Regions from separate parts of the Paenibacillus sp. GCM10027630 genome, predicted to be linked through region 2. Evidence: a T-box and tRNA genes for the amino acid it is inferred to sense, from the RefSeq annotation. Region 2 holds a T-box; the other holds one or more tRNA genes.
What was found. The T-box of region 2 lies ahead of leuS (leucine--tRNA ligase). A T-box ahead of a tRNA ligase gene usually reads a tRNA of that ligase, here a tRNA-Leu.
Positions count from the first base shown of each region.

Region 1: it has a tRNA-Leu gene. The T-box ahead of leuS (leucine--tRNA ligase) is inferred to sense a tRNA for this amino acid. The anticodon was not compared.

Region 1 is NZ_JBHTGY010000052.1:34,510-43,363, forward strand. It holds gene ACFQ0C_RS24760 (aldo/keto reductase) at 1-832, opposite strand, end outside; gene ACFQ0C_RS24765 (hypothetical protein) at 1,060-1,362, shown strand; gene ACFQ0C_RS24770 (hypothetical protein) at 1,536-1,715, shown strand; gene ACFQ0C_RS24775 (YitT family protein) at 1,842-2,420, opposite strand; gene ACFQ0C_RS24780 (DUF421 domain-containing protein) at 2,519-3,376, opposite strand; gene ACFQ0C_RS24785 (DUF1657 domain-containing protein) at 3,608-3,814, shown strand; gene ACFQ0C_RS24790 (hypothetical protein) at 3,978-4,595, opposite strand; gene ACFQ0C_RS24795 (MarR family winged helix-turn-helix transcriptional regulator) at 5,123-5,566, opposite strand; gene ACFQ0C_RS24800 (hypothetical protein) at 5,909-6,325, opposite strand; gene ACFQ0C_RS24805 (hypothetical protein) at 6,328-6,585, opposite strand; tRNA gene ACFQ0C_RS24810 (tRNA-Leu) at 6,926-7,007, opposite strand; gene ACFQ0C_RS24815 (YqjF family protein) at 7,111-7,800, opposite strand; gene ACFQ0C_RS24820 (hypothetical protein) at 7,955-8,101, shown strand; gene ACFQ0C_RS24825 (spore germination protein GerPE) at 8,103-8,474, opposite strand; partial or broken gene ACFQ0C_RS24830 (spore gernimation protein GerPD) at 8,552-8,725, opposite strand; gene gerPC (spore germination protein GerPC) at 8,722-8,854, opposite strand, start outside.
Region 2 is NZ_JBHTGY010000098.1:171,941-180,794, reverse strand. It holds gene rsfS (ribosome silencing factor) at 1-12, shown strand, start outside; gene ACFQ0C_RS38395 (CvfB family protein) at 9-923, shown strand; gene ACFQ0C_RS38390 (class I SAM-dependent DNA methyltransferase) at 992-1,786, shown strand; T-box leader at 2,099-2,359, shown strand; gene leuS (leucine--tRNA ligase) at 2,443-4,893, shown strand; gene comER (late competence protein ComER) at 4,964-5,797, opposite strand; gene ACFQ0C_RS38375 (ComEA family DNA-binding protein) at 5,930-6,454, shown strand; gene ACFQ0C_RS38370 (homocysteine synthase) at 6,554-7,846, shown strand; gene ACFQ0C_RS38365 (deoxycytidylate deaminase) at 7,863-8,375, shown strand; gene ACFQ0C_RS38360 (DNA internalization-related competence protein ComEC/Rec2) at 8,526-8,854, shown strand, end outside.

The sequences.
Region 1 (8,854 bases), on a different contig from region 2:
GATTAATGCTTTGGGAGCCTACAATAGCTGTAGTTAGAGCATCCTGATGCAGCAGCCAGCTAATGGCAACCTGAGAGATGGCCTTATTTTTTGTTTCAGCAATGTCTTTAAGCAATACGATCAATTCCCTTGATTTCTCCATATGCTCTGGATAGAACAACCGCCTTTTGCTCCGGAAATCATCCTCTTCCAGTTGTTTACCACCCAGATGAAATGCACCCGTTAATATACCCTTTGCAATAGAGCTGTAGCTCATTATGCCGATATTCTCTTGAACACAATAAGGAACGATATCTTCTTCGATAGACCGATGCAGTAAACTGTATTCAGGCTGAATAACGTCAATTTGTGCGTAATTTGATGCTTCCTTCAACTGTTCTAACGAGAAATTAGACACTCCGATAGCACGAATTAAGCCTTCTTCCTTCAGCTTATTAAATTCGCCTAAGGTTTCGGATACTGGAATCTCAAAGCTTGGCCAATGTATGTAATAAATATCAATATAGTCCGTTTTCAAACGATTCAAGCTGCTTTCTGCCGAACGACGAACATCAGCTAGTGCCAGATTTGCCCGGCTCACTTTGGTTGAAATGATTGTCTCCTTGCGCTTTCCTTCCAAAGCGGCGCCGACCACTTCTTCAGAATGGCCTGCTCCATAACCCTCTGCCGTATCAAAGGTAGTAATTCCCATCTCAAAAGCAGCCTGGATCGCCTTAATATTGTTATCATCACTTGTAAACTCCCAAGGTCCACCTCCAAGCTCCCAGCAGCCAAAAGTAATTTTCGAAACCTGAATATCTGTTTTGCCCAATGCTGTTGTCTTCAAGTGCATTCTCTCCCTCATATGAAAAACTTTACACGCAGAACAGCCATTATATGAATCAGCCTGCTGCGATAGTTCTATCATAACCAACTCATGAGCATTTTTCCAATTATAGAGACAAGTTGTCGAAAATAAATATATATTGACAAGCTTTGTAAAGTATTGACGAATGTGTGACCTCCAGTTAAAATGATTGGGTACTACCATTTACATAATAATCCAGTGAGGTGATGTTTATGAGTACTGAAATTCCTTATCAACAAGCTGCCGCTAACTATCAGAATCCTTATAGTCAACAAGCATCTGTGATGTCAGTCAAGGATTGGATCTTAACCTTTATCGTAACTGCTATTCCTGTTGTCAATATCATCATGCTGTTTATTTGGGCATTTGGCGACAGCGCTAATCCGAATAAGAAAAACTATTCTAAAGCAACACTACTCCTGGCCGCTATTCTAATTGTATTATATGCTTTGTTCTTCGTTCTTTTTGTTGTTATTCTGGGAGCCGGCCTATCCGGTATAACTTCGGAGCTTTAATACGATTGCGAAGAGAGCCTGATGGATATCAGGCTTTTTTTGGCGTTAATATGGACGAAAGCCGGGCTTGGTGTGAGGCTGTTGGTATTATTTTATTGTAAACATGTATATAAGCGCTATGTAGTGAGACATTAGTAGTTAAGTACTATAGCTGAGAAGGAGCGGGATAACAGATGGAAGAACAATATCAGACACAGCAAAATGAACTGCAATCAGACGAGAATACATTCGCTGCTGAGGGGCGATCGATAACACAAGAGCAGCTAAGCGATATGTTCTTTGCAGGTACCAGTGATGGTCTAGTACAACTGGAAAACCGTACAATTGAACTAAAACAGGACAACAATAAATAGAAAAGTTTTCTATACATCCAATAAACAACAAGAGCTCACGGGATCATCCAGTAAGCTCTTCTTTGTTTAACTTGTGCTTCCTTAGTCCGCTAATTTCCAGCATTCTAACTTATTCACGCTACTACTTTATTTCATGGTACAAATACTGGTTGCAATACCTCCAGCTGTAACGGTAAGGATGGATAATATAAACGTTTCCATGGACAAGAGAATTCCACCCAAACTAATTATTATAGCATCGGATACAAATATAATAATACCTACATTCATGAATGAGCGCATGGACATAATTTGTGCCAATAAATCGGTACCTCCTGTGCTTACTTCATATCGCAACATGATTCCGATTCCAGCACCCAATAGAAACCCGCCCAGCACAGAGCTGGTAAAGGGAGTCAATTCAACATAATAGAGAAAATAATATTGAAACGGATCCAAAAGGTCAATTAAAAATGAAGAAACGACCATACCATACATACTGCTGTAGAACAGCTTGCGAGATTGAAACCACGTTAAGGTGAGGATAGGAATGCTCGTAATAATAATTAAAGTTCCGACTTTAATTTTAAATAAATAATTAATAATAAGAGCAATTCCTATCAGCCCGCCGTCCAGAACCTTAAAGGGAACTAGAAAAAAATCTATCCCGCAAGCAATTAATAAACTTCCAATAAGAATGACAATTATTTTTCGAGCAGAAAGCATATAAATCAGCCCCTAACAAACGCATGTCTAATTTATATGCTTGTTCCATTAAAAACTGGCAATAAATACAAAATATTTTGTTCCATAATTTTTTATTTTTATAGGAGATAAGGTTTTACATCTGAAATTACTTTCATTAATGTCTCTGAGCAATCCGCATACATTTGTTTAGTCTGCTTCTCTTTGGTGGATAGGCTGAACATCTCTATGTCTGCTTCACATTTTTTTAACGTAGCTAATAATACCGCTTTTTCTTGAGGGGCGGGAACTTTAATTTTATCATCATATAAATCTACGTATAATTGTCCGTAAGAGTCGACCTGACCGAGAAACACATTTTCAAGTAAAATACCCTGCTTCTCCAATTCCGTATTAAGCCACCCAGGATTTAATCCCAAAACGGCAAGCGGTTCTTTCATCATTACTCCATCCATTATGACTGCTTGCGGCGATTGCTCAGGCCCTACTTTCATCCCCATGTGAGCTGGAGTTATCGGTTGGTACTCTTTTTTGAGTAAAACATTAATATCTCCACTGGATTCCATAATAGCAAATTCGACATCAGCAGCTCTAAATATATTCTTTTTCCGAAGCTGCTCGAGCAGTTCGTCCGTTGTTAAACGTTCTTTCTTGAGATTATCCTCCTGGATTTTGCCGTCTTTAATTAGAACTGAAGCTTTACTGTCTATAAAATCTCTTGCTCGCTTGCTTTTTAGCTGCAATAATTCAATCCCTAAGGAAACTGCTCCCCAAACGAGCATAGACACCAGTCCCAAATACCAGTTGGCTTCAATATCCAGAGAGATCACCGCAGCTAAGCTGCCGATCGTTATGCCCGTTATATATTCAAATAATGAAAGTTGAGAAATTTGTCGTTTCCCCAAAACCTTTGTAATCAAAAATAAAGCAACAACCGCAACCAACGTTCTTACAGCTACTTCTATCCACTCTGGCATTTTATATTTCCTCCCTGTTCCATATCATTTACAAAATCCTTACTTAGATTATTTGATTATGGGAGGGATTTTACAAAATTAAAATTAGGTTAATTAGCATTTATTTAACTTTTAGCACTAGCTCCATCTGGCTGCATTATTTTCAACGGATTAGGTTAGATTATATGGAGTCACTAATTAATAAAACAGAGTAGTGAACTATTTTACGAAAACAGAGAGGTGGAATTACAGATGACGGTATCGGCACAGGTTAAAACTTGCCTTGCTTCATTAAAGAGCGCTCAAGCTAGCTTAGAATCGTTTGCATTAAACACACAAAATCAAGAGGCCAAGAACATGTTTACCTCTGCATCACAATCGACTATGCAAATCATTCAAGATGTTCAATCCCGTGTACAACAGCTGGAAAATGAGGAGCCGCAATATAAAGGGTTCTAGATCGGTCGTCGTAAAAAAGCCATGCTGAACAAGCATGGCTTTTTAATATGAAAAAGCTTATAAAACTTTCCCCCTACTCCGCGCCTTGCTATCGTTTCCCGAACTCATCCACAGCCAGGTGTGCTGAAACCTGCATTCGATGAAACTGATCACCCGCTTGGCTTTAAACGAGACTAAAGTCCCTGCGATTCCCCCTCCGGTATAACCGCCGATGTACAGCAAATGCACGCAGGATACGCATTATGTTTAGTAAGAAGTTGCAAGCACAGATTCCTTGATGATTATCTTTGTTTTTCCTGCAATATTCGGGGTCTAACCAGCAGTTGGCACGTTCCTTCAAATCCCTTACAGATCGTTCAATCGCTTCTGTTACCCAATGGATATTCCTCAGCAGCCCTTCTGTTTGTTGTTGAGGAACAGAGAATCTACCTTCTTTCTCCCATAAAATGTGAGCCCGGTTTAATGAGACAATAACCGAAAGACGCATAGTCTTAGGTCGCAACAAATCCCCCCAGAAATAATGGGCCATCTCTATCGTAACTCCCGCTTCCTGAAAAATACTATGCTGGTTCATTCTAGAATCATGAATTCTATCGTTTTTGGAGCCATGCCAATTAATATCAATGTCCGAGTGGGGTAATTGAGTGTCCGGATTCCATATAGAGCCCGTTAAGATTAATCCGTCGATGCCGGGATGAAGCGAAATCATATTTTGAACCAAGTTCTCGACAAGCCGCGCCCGATCAGGCGGTAAAGGCCCTGTATGGATTAATTCAGCCATTCGATAGACTCTCCTTTTCTAACCGATTTCGTGAACGTTATGGAAGACGCACTCTTTGGCGATTAGTTCCACATGATATGTATGTTAGCAAAATCCAATCGACTTACTCATAATTCATCGTTGACTATTAGAATTCTAATTATAGATCAAACTTAATCAGCGCTTTACACTCCTCCGATCAATCATCAGCCTATAGAAAATCCTGCAAATCTACATTAATTTCCTACCACATTTATTTTTATAGTGAAAAAACCTGCGATAACGCAGTTATTTTCTTGAAAAACGGTCCGGTTTCACTAAGGATGATAAAAGAGATGCACTTTTGCATGAATTCAAGAAAACTGCTGATAAATCGGTCAAAAGCTGTATAAATGCAGGTTTTGGTGGGCTCAAGACTTCAAAGCATGTCTTGTACGCTGTCATTTATCTTCTTAAGATATCGCCAAGATTTGAGCTGCGTACTAAGCAGGAATCGACATCGTCAAACGCTGATTTCGGTTTTGATCTCTATTTATAGTACGAAAGTTTTACTCCGTGTTATGCTTAATCTGTTTTAGATGCTCGGACAACTTGTTTAGCAGTGTGCCTAATTGTCGTTTCTCTTCCTCTGAAAAACAAGACAGCGGATCAAACTCCTCCCCCGATTGAAAGGCTTGTTTCAAGGATGCTTGCTTCTTAAGACCCTCCTCAGTAATCGCAATATTGACCATTTTCTTATTACTTGGATCCTTGCTCCTTTTTACCCAGTGCTGACGCTCCATATTGTTAATAATGACGGTTGCAGTTGGACGATCACAGTAAAGCATATCGGCAATTTGTGAGGGGTTTAAGGACGTTTTCTCAACTAGTTTTCGGAGTACATACTGCTGCTTTAATGTGATCTGATGAGGTACAACCTGCTTTTGTAAATATCTCTGCCAAGTTAGGAAAATGACGCCTATTCGAGACATTATCGGAGATTTATCCGGCATTTCGATTTGACTCCTTACAATAGTTAGTATTCTAATTAAAATATACAATAACTCCTTCATGGAGGACAAGACATAGAAAAGGTAATTAATGGCGATTCCAGTCAAATGATTGACCTAAAAGAAAAAAGCCTTGATAAAAGGCTTCTTACTTGGTATGCGGTCGGCGGGATTTGAACCCGCACGTCCATGGGACACCACCCCCTCAATGTAGGGATAGCACTTCCTCATGTATCCGCAAATGTCCGAAAGCCTACTCCTATAAGGCTTTTGGACGTTTCCCCTTATGTTTCCTGTATTTTATGGATGCTACCACGGTAATTTCAACTACCATAAAGGTAGTTATCATTTTGAAATATAGAATGAATTATTTTCATTTTTAATAGTAAGACCCAATTCGTCAACAGCATAATGCCAAGTCATGGGAAAGTATGTAATATCATTGAATACCAAAATTGGAAACTCTTCATTATCATTATCAATCCATGCATCATTTACATAAACATTAAAATCGGGATTCTTAGCAAAAAGAGTATTTGATGAAGTTCCATTATCAAACTCAAGTTTACCTGCCTTGTTTGAAGTTTTACGAACAACAAATCCAATTTCAGAATCCCATCCTGTTTCGATTCCTAGTGCTTGTGTGAATTTGAATGTCATTGGAAAGTACGTAATATCATTGTACGAAATGATAGGATATTTAATTGAAGAGTTCGGTACTGATGTTCCATTTACAAATATACCATATGTAGGTTTGATCACTTTTACTTGTTCAGTAGGTATGACTTCTTTAGATGGTGTTGGAACTGGTGTGGCAGTTTTTGAACTGCTTGAGTTTCCGCTTGATGAACTACTGCTTCCACCATTATGGTAATGGTATCCAGTACATAATCTTTTTTAACGGATGCAGCCGAACAATTATGCCCACCACTAGAATCAGTTCTTCCAGAGTGTGCATACGATACAGATGTTAATGAGAGTGAAAGTAGCGCAATGGAAATTATAATCCTTTTAATCTTCATAGTAAAATCCTCCTATTTCCATAGTTCAATATACCCATGGATTTTACCATGAATTTCTAGTTTTTACAATGTGGGGGTTATATGCAAACAACCAGCTAAAGCTTCCCTGTTCAGCTACTATCTTGATGTACCTGTTTCGCTTCCAACATAAGGAAACTGATAAAGCAATAGCAGCCATTGAAGCTTCATCAGAGCTTCAAGTGGCTGCTATTTTATTGCTACCACCGTGCTACCGCGGAGGACAAATATCAAGAAATCTGTAGACGATCCTACTCACTACTGATAACTAAAAACAACAAAAACCCTTATGTACCAAGGGTTTCCACGTTTTAAATCCATATGCGGTCGGCGGGATTTGAACCCGCACGTCCATGGGACACCACCCCCTCAAGATGGCGTGTCTGCCGTTCCACCACGACCGCAAAATATGATATTAATCAACCGGAATTTGAATATACCATATGTACTTGCCTTATTGCAACTCGTTACACCTGAAAATTTCAGACAAATAAATACAGCAGCCCATTATTCACTACCTGCCCTGGAAATAGGCCATATTAGTACATCTAACTGCTTGGAAAAATGAAGCAGCGGTTTCGTATCCAGAACTCTAATTCCTTGACCGGAAGCCATCGTGTTGATCTTAAATTCAGCTTCGGCAGCATGCAGTGTCCAAGGAAGGTGATGTATTTCTCCACGCCAAATATGATTTTTCTTATCAACACTGTAGAGGCAATATCTTTCAGTTAACCAATGTTCAAAAGTTTGAGGTTTGCTGTAGAATGCGGGCGAAACTGGCGAGTAAATACCTTCATACGAAACTGAGGCTCCCCGCTTATCCGTTCGATGGCTGACATAATTATAGACTCCTTTCCTTTCCTCCAGCTTCATACTTGCATTAAAATAAGGTAAATAAAAAAATCGTCTTGCCGCCATGACCGCTAACCGGTTTGCAGCATCCAAGCTAAAGAAATAGACACCTGGCTTGTCCCCCACCGTAACATACGTTCTTACATTCAACTCAGCAAAAGCACTTGTATAAGGAATTGGCGGCAAGCCGCGCAATCGAATGGAGTTCATTCGAAATGGTACAATACTAATCCACGCATCGCCATCAAATGTATCAAGCTTAAGTCCTGGCGGAACAAGCTCACGCAGATGATCGTAGTGTACCGGCCAATGGGCGAACAACAAATCAAGCCAGGATTGCATCATTAACCAAGAACCTTTCGGTAAAGGCCACGGCCTATGGTCAATAGAATAAGGAGGCCTCATTACTTATCGCCCCTCTCTAATTTTTTAAGTAATTAAGCTTAACATAACATACAAATGGACAAAATAGTTGTAAATATGTGTATAGGAGGATACTATGATCCCTCAATATTCTGTCGCTCAACTTTCACCGGAAATCTTAACTGAAATTAAACAGCTGGAGGAGCGCATACGAGCTAACGCCAATGAAAATATCGTTCTTATCGCATACGCAGAAGAGAATGAACCGAACAACAATGCTTAATCTACTCTCCATTAATAACTTGCCGAATATGCTTAATACGCGATTCGGCTTGTATATTCTTATTGCTGCCAATTTGAAGAACAGAAGCAGCCGCAATCCCATCTACAAAAATTCCCCCAACCTGAATTCTACTGCAGTTATTATTAAATGAAACCTTGACTGACTCATTTTCTGTTAATGGCAGTGGAAGATCTCTTGAAAAAATACCAAAATCATCAAAGTTGCCCTCATCACCCTTAAACATGGATATGTTTCTTTGAACAGCCAATGCCTTGGAAACAGGTTTTATCAGCTTGTTATCTCCGACCTGCAATATAGATGCTAGCGATACCGTATTTACTTTCACTTCTCTCACAACGGATTCTCGGATCATGAGCTTTTTTCCTCATCCCCATCCCCATCTTCCTGCTTATCTTCATTCTTTTCTTCCTTCTTATCCTCCTTTTTTTCCTCAGGAGACAAGTAAAAATTACCTCCGACAATTACAGGTTCCGGAGGTGTATCAAAAATAGAAGAGCATATGATTTGCTCGGTATCTCCAATCAAAAAAACAGACGAGCTCGAAACCCCGATTATTCTTACATCACCAACTGATAACATTTTATTTGTCACTTGGATATTCATGATTCGCCCGCTTTCTTGGTAATAAATTTATTATAATAGCTGTCAACCGCAGCTCTGATATCATTCTGTGTTCTAAAAAGCACTGCATCCTGAATTGAAGATAACTGATCATCAGTCGCTCCGGGAGTC
Region 2 (8,854 bases):
GAGCAGGTATGAGGCTGGATGCCGGGAAGCTGTTTAGGCTTGAAGTCGCCAAAGAAATTACTCCAAATGGTTACTATGTGACAGATGGAGCTCAGGAAGTGCTTCTGCATTACAGCGAAATAGTGGGCGAGATTCAAATTGGGGATTACGTGGAAGTGTTTCTGTATTATGATACCGAGGACCGTTTGGCCGCAACAATGCGCAAACCTTTAATTTTGCTCGGAGAAGTGGCATTGCTTGAAGTGGTTGATATTCATCCGAGGTTCGGCGCTTTTCTCGAGATGGGCTTAGGACGCAATCTGCTGCTGCCCTTCAAAGAACAGCCTGAGCTAAAGGATCTAAGACCTAAGGTTGGCGACAAGGTATTCGTAATATTGAGCCACGATCGTCAAGGGCGTTTGATTGCCAAAGTGGCGGGCGAGCCTGAATTGAAGCCTTTGTGTTTTGATGCGCCAGCCATGTGGAAAAATAAACAAGTGTTGGCAAGGGTGTATAAACCGCTGCAAATGGGCACTTTTGTCGTTTGTGAAGGTGGAGTTGTAGGCTTTGGCTTCATCGGGATGATTCATGATACTGATCGTACTCGACTTCTTCGTTTAGGCGAGGAAGTGGAAGTACGAGTTACCTTCATCCGCGAGGACGGCAATGTGAACTGCTCTATGAGAGCACCTAAGCAAGTCGGACGTGACGAAGATGCGGAGCGGCTCCTTGCTATATTGCGGGACAGGCCTAATGGGTCTATGCCCTACTCTGACGAAACTCCTGCTGATGTTATCAGTCAAAGGTTTCAAATCAGCAAGTCTGCTTTTAAACGGGCTCTTGGCAAGCTGATGAAGGAAGGCTTGGTTTATCAGCAAGGAAGCTGGACTCATCTTAAGCAGGATCAAGTAAATCAGGATCAAGAAAAGCTGGAGCAACCTTAAGTCCCTGTCAGGGACTTAATTTTTGTCTTCTCCTATCTAAATTTCACCAGGAAGGTTGCTGAAAAGCAATGGCTTATGATTTGTTTGCCTATCATTATGATCGTTTGATGGAGGACATGCCTTATGAGGAGTGGCTTGGCTTCTTAAGTCAGTGCTGGGATAAGCACGGCCAGCCGCGCTCGATTGCCGATTTAGGATGCGGTACAGGCAGCATTGCCATTCCGTTAGCGCAGCAGGGATATGAGGTATATGGCATAGACCTGTCAGAGGATATGTTGGCAGTAGCGCAGAACAAATCGTTGGATGCGGAGCAGATCCTTCCGTTTCCAGGTGCGGGCGGGGTGACTTGGCTTCAGCAGGATTTACGGGATTGGCAATTAATGCGTCCGGTGGATGCTGTCATTTCCTTATGTGATTGCTTCAATTATTTATTGGAGGAAGACGATGTCTCACAAGCGTTTGTACAAGCTTATTCCGGTTTAAAGGACGAAGGAGTATTCGTGTTTGACGTTCATACCCCTTTTCAGCTGAAGGTGTATGCACAGGAGCAGCCGTTTTTCCTTAACGAAGACGATATTGCCTATATTTGGACGAGTGAGCTGGATTTGGCGCGTTGTGAAATTGAGCATGCACTTACGATTTTTGCAAAAGATAATGCCGCTGGTGCTGGAAGCATCGATGCTGCTGAGTCGAACCGATTCAGTAGGATCGATGAGTATCATGTGCAGCGAGCTTATCCGCTCGATTGGTTGAAGGATCAGCTGCTGGCAGCCGGATTCCGGGAGGTTGACTGTTACGCGGATTTTTTGTGGAAGCCGGTGACGGAAACGACGCAGCGAGCTTTTTTCGTAGCCCGAAAGTAGTTCTGCACGAATGATCTATTTCAGTGCTTTAGGATCAAACTCACGATGGTCAGTATAACTCCCCACAACGGAAGGGAAAGAATAATACCGTTAAATAATCCTGTCATGTTGAACACCTCTGCATACTGGGATAGGTTGGATGGATTAGTTGATCTGTGGTTACATTCATTTTTTCCATATTATTCAGACCTTAATCAATCCGCCTGTATGCCAATCTTGAATAAGCTGCAAAAAAACGCTCGCACAGCTCTAGTGATAGAAGGATACTTGACATGATTACCTGTTTTTACATATAATCGCTTTATATCATGACTAACGGCAGTGAAAAGAAGTAGTAGCTCGGGTCCCCATTGTTCAGAGAGCCAGCGGTTCGGTGAGAGCTGGTACATGGTAAGAGTGAACTCGTCTTGGAGCCAGATGGTGAATACGCTTCTTGTTTAGAGGATTGAGTCTTTCTAAGCAGAGCGCTAACCGGATCGAATCCCCCGCGTTAAGGGGAAGAGTGAACTCGGGTAAAGCATGCCCGCAGTTAACTAGGGTGGTACCACGGGAAGCACGCCTCTCGTCCCTAGCCGTTGCGCTAGCGATGAGGGGCTTTTTTGTTGCCTAGGAATCGATTTTTGAATTTGTTGAATAAATAAGGGGGCATAACTGAAATGACACAAGAAGTTAAAGAACAGCAGGGCTATAGCCCGCTGGTCATCGAACCGAAATGGCAAGCTTATTGGGAAAATAATAAATCATTTAAAGTGCTGGATGATGATAGCAAAAAGAAGTTTTACGCATTAGATATGTTTCCATACCCATCCGGAGCTGGATTGCATGTAGGCCATCCTGAAGGCTATACAGCAACTGACATCGTTTCGCGGTTCAAAAGAATGCGCGGCTACAATGTTCTTCATCCGATGGGATGGGATGCGTTCGGTTTGCCTGCCGAGCAGCATGCGCTTGATACGGGGCAGCATCCGCGGGATATTACATTTAAGAACATTGATAATTTCCGCCGTCAGATCAAATCGCTCGGCTTCTCTTATGACTGGGACCGTGAGGTCAGCACGACGGACCCGGACTACTACAAATGGACTCAGTGGATTTTTATCCAGCTTTATAATAAAGGACTTGCTTATGTCGATGAAGTAGCTGTGAACTGGTGTCCGGCATTGGGAACAGTGCTTGCCAATGAAGAGGTTATCAACGGCTTAAGCGAGCGTGGCAACCATCCGGTTATTCGCAAGCCAATGCGTCAATGGGTTCTGCGCATTACACAGTACGCAGAGCGGCTTTTGGAGGATTTAGAGGAGCTTGATTGGTCTGAATCGATCAAGGATATGCAGCGCAACTGGATCGGGAAGTCGAAGGGAGCCGAGGTTGTATTCGAGATCGAGGGAACCGAAGGCGAAGGCTTGAAGGTATTTACTACTCGTCCCGATACATTGTTCGGAGCTACTTACTGCGTCATTGCCCCTGAGCATGAGCTGGTTGAACGTATCACATCGCCTGAGCAGGCTGCTGCGGTTAAGGAATATCAGGAACAGGCTGCACGTAAAAGCGATCTGGAGCGCACAGATTTAGCCAAAGATAAATCCGGAGTATTTACAGGCGCTTATGCCCTGAATCCGGTAAATGGCGCCAAAACCCCGATCTGGGTAGCTGATTACGTGCTTGCCGGGTACGGTACCGGTGCGATTATGGCCGTGCCTGCACACGATCAGCGTGACTGGGAGTTTGCCAAGAAGTTTGATATTGCCATCATCGAGGTTGTACAAGGCGGAGACGTAGCCAAGGAAGCCTATGCAGGGGATGGACAACATGTGAATTCAGGCTTGTTGAACGGATTGAACAATGAGCAGGCGATTGCTGCAATGATTGAATGGCTGGAAGCCAATGACAAAGGGCAAGGGAAAGTAACCTACCGGTTGCGTGATTGGTTGTTCAGTCGTCAACGTTATTGGGGAGAGCCGATTCCAATTTTACATTTGGAAGACGGAACTATGAAAACTGTACCTGTGGATCAGCTGCCATTGCTGCTGCCGGATGTCGACCAAATTGCACCTTCAGGCACAGGAGAGTCGCCGCTCGCCAACGTTACAGAGTGGGTTGAAACGATCGATCCGGAAACAGGCATGAAGGCGCGTCGTGAAACGAATACGATGCCGCAATGGGCTGGAAGCTGCTGGTACTACTTGAGGTTCATCGATCCGAAAAACGATCAAGAGCTGTGCTCTCAGGAGCTGCAGAAGAAATGGCTGCCGGTTGACTTGTATATCGGTGGTGCCGAGCATGCGGTGCTTCACTTGCTGTATGCGCGCTTCTGGCACAAAGTGCTATATGATCTGGGAGTGGTATCGACCAAAGAGCCGTTCTACAAGCTGGTTAATCAGGGTATGATTCTGGGTGAAAATAACGAAAAAATGAGTAAATCCCGCGGCAATGTTATTAACCCTGACGTGATCGTGAATGAGTTCGGTGCGGATACGCTGCGGATGTACGAAATGTTTATGGGCCCGTTAGAGGCTACTAAACCTTGGAATGTGAATGGCGTAGAAGGAACTCACCGCTTCTTAAGCCGGATTTGGAGATTGTTCATTGGTGATGAGGGTCAACTGAATGCCAAAATCAGTGCCGATGAAACTTTGGGCAGTGAAGCATTCAAGCGTACCTGGCACCGCACAATCAAAAAAATTACGGAAGATTACGAAGCGCTTCGCTTCAACACCGTAATCAGCCAGTTGATGATTTTCATTAATGAGGCTTATAAAACAGATCGTCTGCCTAAAGAAGCCATGAACGACTTTGTTCAAATGCTTTCCCCTATCGCCCCTCATATCGCTGAAGAGCTGTGGGAGAAGCTGGGACATGAGGAATCTGTTACTTATGAAGCTTGGCCGGCATTCGATGAGGCCTGGACGGTCGATAACGAGGTTGAAATCGTGGTGCAGGTCAATGGGAAAATAGTTGAACGTGCGCTAGTTTCCAAAGATATGGATGAAGCTGCCTTAGAGGGACTGGCTTTGGCCATGGATAAGGTTCAAGAAGCGATGGCTGGCAAAAGTGTCCGTAAAGTCATTGCTGTAAAAGGCAAGCTAGTTAATATAGTTGTTGGGTAATCAATAAAAATAACCGCTCTGCTGCTATACAGGGCGGCGGTTCATACAGGAAAAGCGTGAAAGCATCACGTTATTCGACCTTCGTGCCGAAAAACCGGGCCTCCACCTTTTCCAAGTCTTCTTCGTATTTGGCATGAGTTGTGTGGATCAGGTTGTTAAACAATCCGCACAGCTCTTTTTCCATCATATGGAGGCCTTCGGCTGTTATTCCTCCGGGGACTGCCACGCTTTTTTGCAAAGACTCCGGGGTGAAGCCGCCTGTGGTCAATAGCTTTCCGGTCCCAAGAGCCATTTCACTTGCTAGTTGAGTAGCTTCCTCTCTCGAAATGCCGGTCTCCTCAACAGAAGCATCAATGAATTTTTGAATAAAAAAAGCTAGGAATGCAGGACCGCAGCTGGAAAGATCGGAAGAAATACGGGTGTTCTCCTCAGATATGCGGATAGGTGCGCTGATATGGGAGAGCAGGTTTTCCAGCCGTTCAATGTCCTCATCAGCCATCCGGTCACTGTAGACGCAAAGTGTAGCTCCGCTGAATACAAAATTGGTTATGCTCGGAATAATTTTGGCGATTTTACTGCCTAGTAGGTCTTCTAGCTGCCGAATTAATACGGGGCTCGTAATGGATACAATAATTTGTTCCGGAGCAGCCTCATCTTTGATGTCATCGATTACGGCTTTAAATTCCACAGGCTTGACACATAAAAAAAGAATATCGCAGTCACGGACGACGTCTATATTGGAACGGGCTACCTTTAGGCCCGAATAAGTTGCAGCCAATCGTTCCACTTTGGAGATTGTTCGGTTAGTCGCCACTATGTGCTCCGGATTCAAAGCTCCGGATTGGATGAACGCTTCTATGAGTATACTGCCCATGCTGCCAGTGCCTATGAATCCAACTCTCATGGCCATCCCTCCTGAATAAGTGAAGCCTTCTTAATCCCTATGATGATAGCGAGGTGATTATGACTTATTTCCTTTAAATGTAAGATGAAACAGCTGCAAATTTAAAGCGAGGGAGGGAATTTATTTTTGCGAGTGTCAGATGTCTGGGGTAACAAGATGCTGATAGTAGTATTGGGAGTAGTTGTGTCACTGACAGGGTGGTTCGGATATACGATATGGCAGAGCTCTATGCAGACGGCTTCTGAATGGAGGTCAGCTGATGAGGAGATGCTTAAACTGCTTGCACAGCAAGCTGCTGCCAAGCAGAGCAAGCCGCAGGTAGTGACAGATGGTCTAGCAAAAGACGGTCAGCAGACCCAAGCAGCCTCTGAGAAGAGCGAATCGAAGCAGCCGGCGCCTGATCTGTCTAAGAAGGCTTCTAATGAAACGATAAAGAAGGAATCACTCAAGCCTGAAAGTATATTGAACTTAAATAAAGCTACAATGGATCAACTTACAACGCTTCCTGGTATAGGGGAAAGTAAAGCAAAAGCTATTATTGTGTACCGGGAACAGCTGGGGGGACGGTTCAAAACAGTCGAGCAGCTTCTTGACGTGAAGGGGATCGGAGACAAGGTGCTTGCCAAAATCAAGCCTTATCTTATAATAGATCCGTAACCGAATTAGAAGCGCTTTCGTTTTCCGGCTAAATGTGAGAAAATAGGATGGATAATTATTGTAATTTAATTTTCCTAAAAATGAGGGAGGCTTTTTTCAATGACGAACGAACGTAAGCTTGGCTTAGAAACATTAGCTGTTCATGCAGGACAAGAAATTGATCCAACTACAATGTCGCGTGCGGTACCGTTATACCAAACGACTTCATACGGCTTCCGTGATACGGATCATGCCGCAAATTTATTTGCATTAAAGGAATTCGGGAACATTTATACACGCCTGATGAACCCTACAACAGATGTATTTGAGAAAAGGGTTGCTGCTTTGGAAGGAGCTCCGGCTGCACTTGCTACAGCATCAGGACAAGCTGCTATTACTTACTCAATTTTGAACATTGCGGAAGCAGGCGATGAGATCGTTTCTGCAGCCAGCATCTATGGCGGTACATATAATTTATTTTCTACAACATTGCCTAAGCTTGGCATTAAAGTAGCTTTTGTCGATCCGTCCGATCCGGAAAATTTCCGTAAGGCCATTACAGAGAAAACGAAAGCTTTGTATGCTGAATCCATTGGAAATCCGAAGGGCGATGTGCTAGATATTGCTGCTGTTGCTGCGATTGCTCATGAAAATGGCATTCCATTGATTATTGATAATACATTCCCGAGTCCTTACCTGTGCCGCCCAATCGAGCATGGTGCAGATATCGTTGTTCATTCAGCTACCAAATTTATCGGAGGACATGGAACGTCAATTGGCGGCGTTATTGTGGACGGCGGCAAATTTGATTGGCAGGCAAGCGGCAAATTTCCAGGCCTGACAGAACCGGATCCAAGCTATCATGGAGTTGTATACACCACTGCAGTAGGACCGGTAGCTTACATAATTAAAGCAAGAGTTCAATTGCTGCGCGATATGGGGGCTGCTATTTCCCCATTCAATTCCTTCCAACTGCTGCAAGGCTTGGAAACATTGCATTTGCGTATGGAGCGTCACAGCTCTAATGCGTTGAAGGTAGCACAATTCCTTGAAGCGCATGAATCTGTAGCAAGCGTGAGTTATGCTGGGCTGCCAAGCCATCCTTCCTACGAGCTTGCTCAAAAGTATTTGCCTAAAGGTCAAGGAGCGATTATGACCTTTGACATCAAGGGAGGCATCGAAGCGGGACGCAAGCTTATCAACAATGTGTCGTTGTTCTCGCATCTTGCCAACGTAGGGGATTCGAAGTCGCTGATCATCCATCCGGCAAGCACAACGCATGCGCAGTTGAGCGAGCAAGAGCAGGCAGCAGCCGGAGTATCTGCAGGAATGATTCGATTGTCAATCGGTACAGAATCAATTGATGATATTATTCATGACTTGAACCAAGCTATTCAAGCAAGCCAGAACTAAACGGAGTGTATACCTGATGACAACACGCAAAGACTGGGATACGTATTTTCTGGATATGGCCTATATGGCTTCGACAAGATCGCGCTGTGGCCGCAGACATGTAGGGGCCGTACTCGTTCAAGGGAAGAAGCTGCTCGGTGCAGCCTATAACGGAGCGCCAATGGGTGTGCCGGATTGCTCCGAAGCTGGCTGCATGCTGGTAGAGGAGTACGAATTGGCCGATAAGGACGGAGCTGAACAGGTTGTAAAGAAGCAGCGCTGCATCCGTACGATTCATGCTGAACAGAATCTTCTGCTGTTCACGGACCCGAAGGATCGTGAGCGTTCGGTTGTTTATGTGACAGATCAGCCCTGCTGGACCTGCGCTAATATGCTGGCTAACAGCGGTATTAGCGAAATCGTGTACCATAGGCCTTACCCGAAGGACGGCGAAAAGGTTAAATCCTTAATGCAACAAAAAGGGATTACCTTCCGTCGGCTGGAAACGTACGAGCCCCCGGTTGGAACGGTGACGGATGTACAGCATTAAAGTATAATTGCAGCGTGCTGACTGCTCCATAATCCGCGAACCATTTGTTCTAAATATATGAAAATTTATCCTTGAGGAAGAACCTCTTCACGCAATCGTAACGACTTGCGGGAGAGGTTCTTTTTGTTGTAGCTGGAAAGGGGGACACTTGTGAACCGTCGGCCTGTGGTTGCAGCGGCGCTGCTATGGGCAGCGGGTTATGTGCTTGCATACAACGTTCAATTGGATTGGCTGTCCATGTACGTCAGTCTATTTACGGGAATTGCTGCAATTGGGATTTGGTTTATGCGTATGCCAGGCAGGACTGCTATGTGCAGCTTACTTATAATTGTGATTGCTGCGGGTTATTATGAAGATTATGACCGTCATAATAAGACTAAATTGTCTATTTTCGTACAGGCAGCTGAGGAGCAAAAAGAGATTCCTTATGAGGTAGAAGGTCTGATAACTACAAAGGTTGATGTGGATGGAGATAAAGC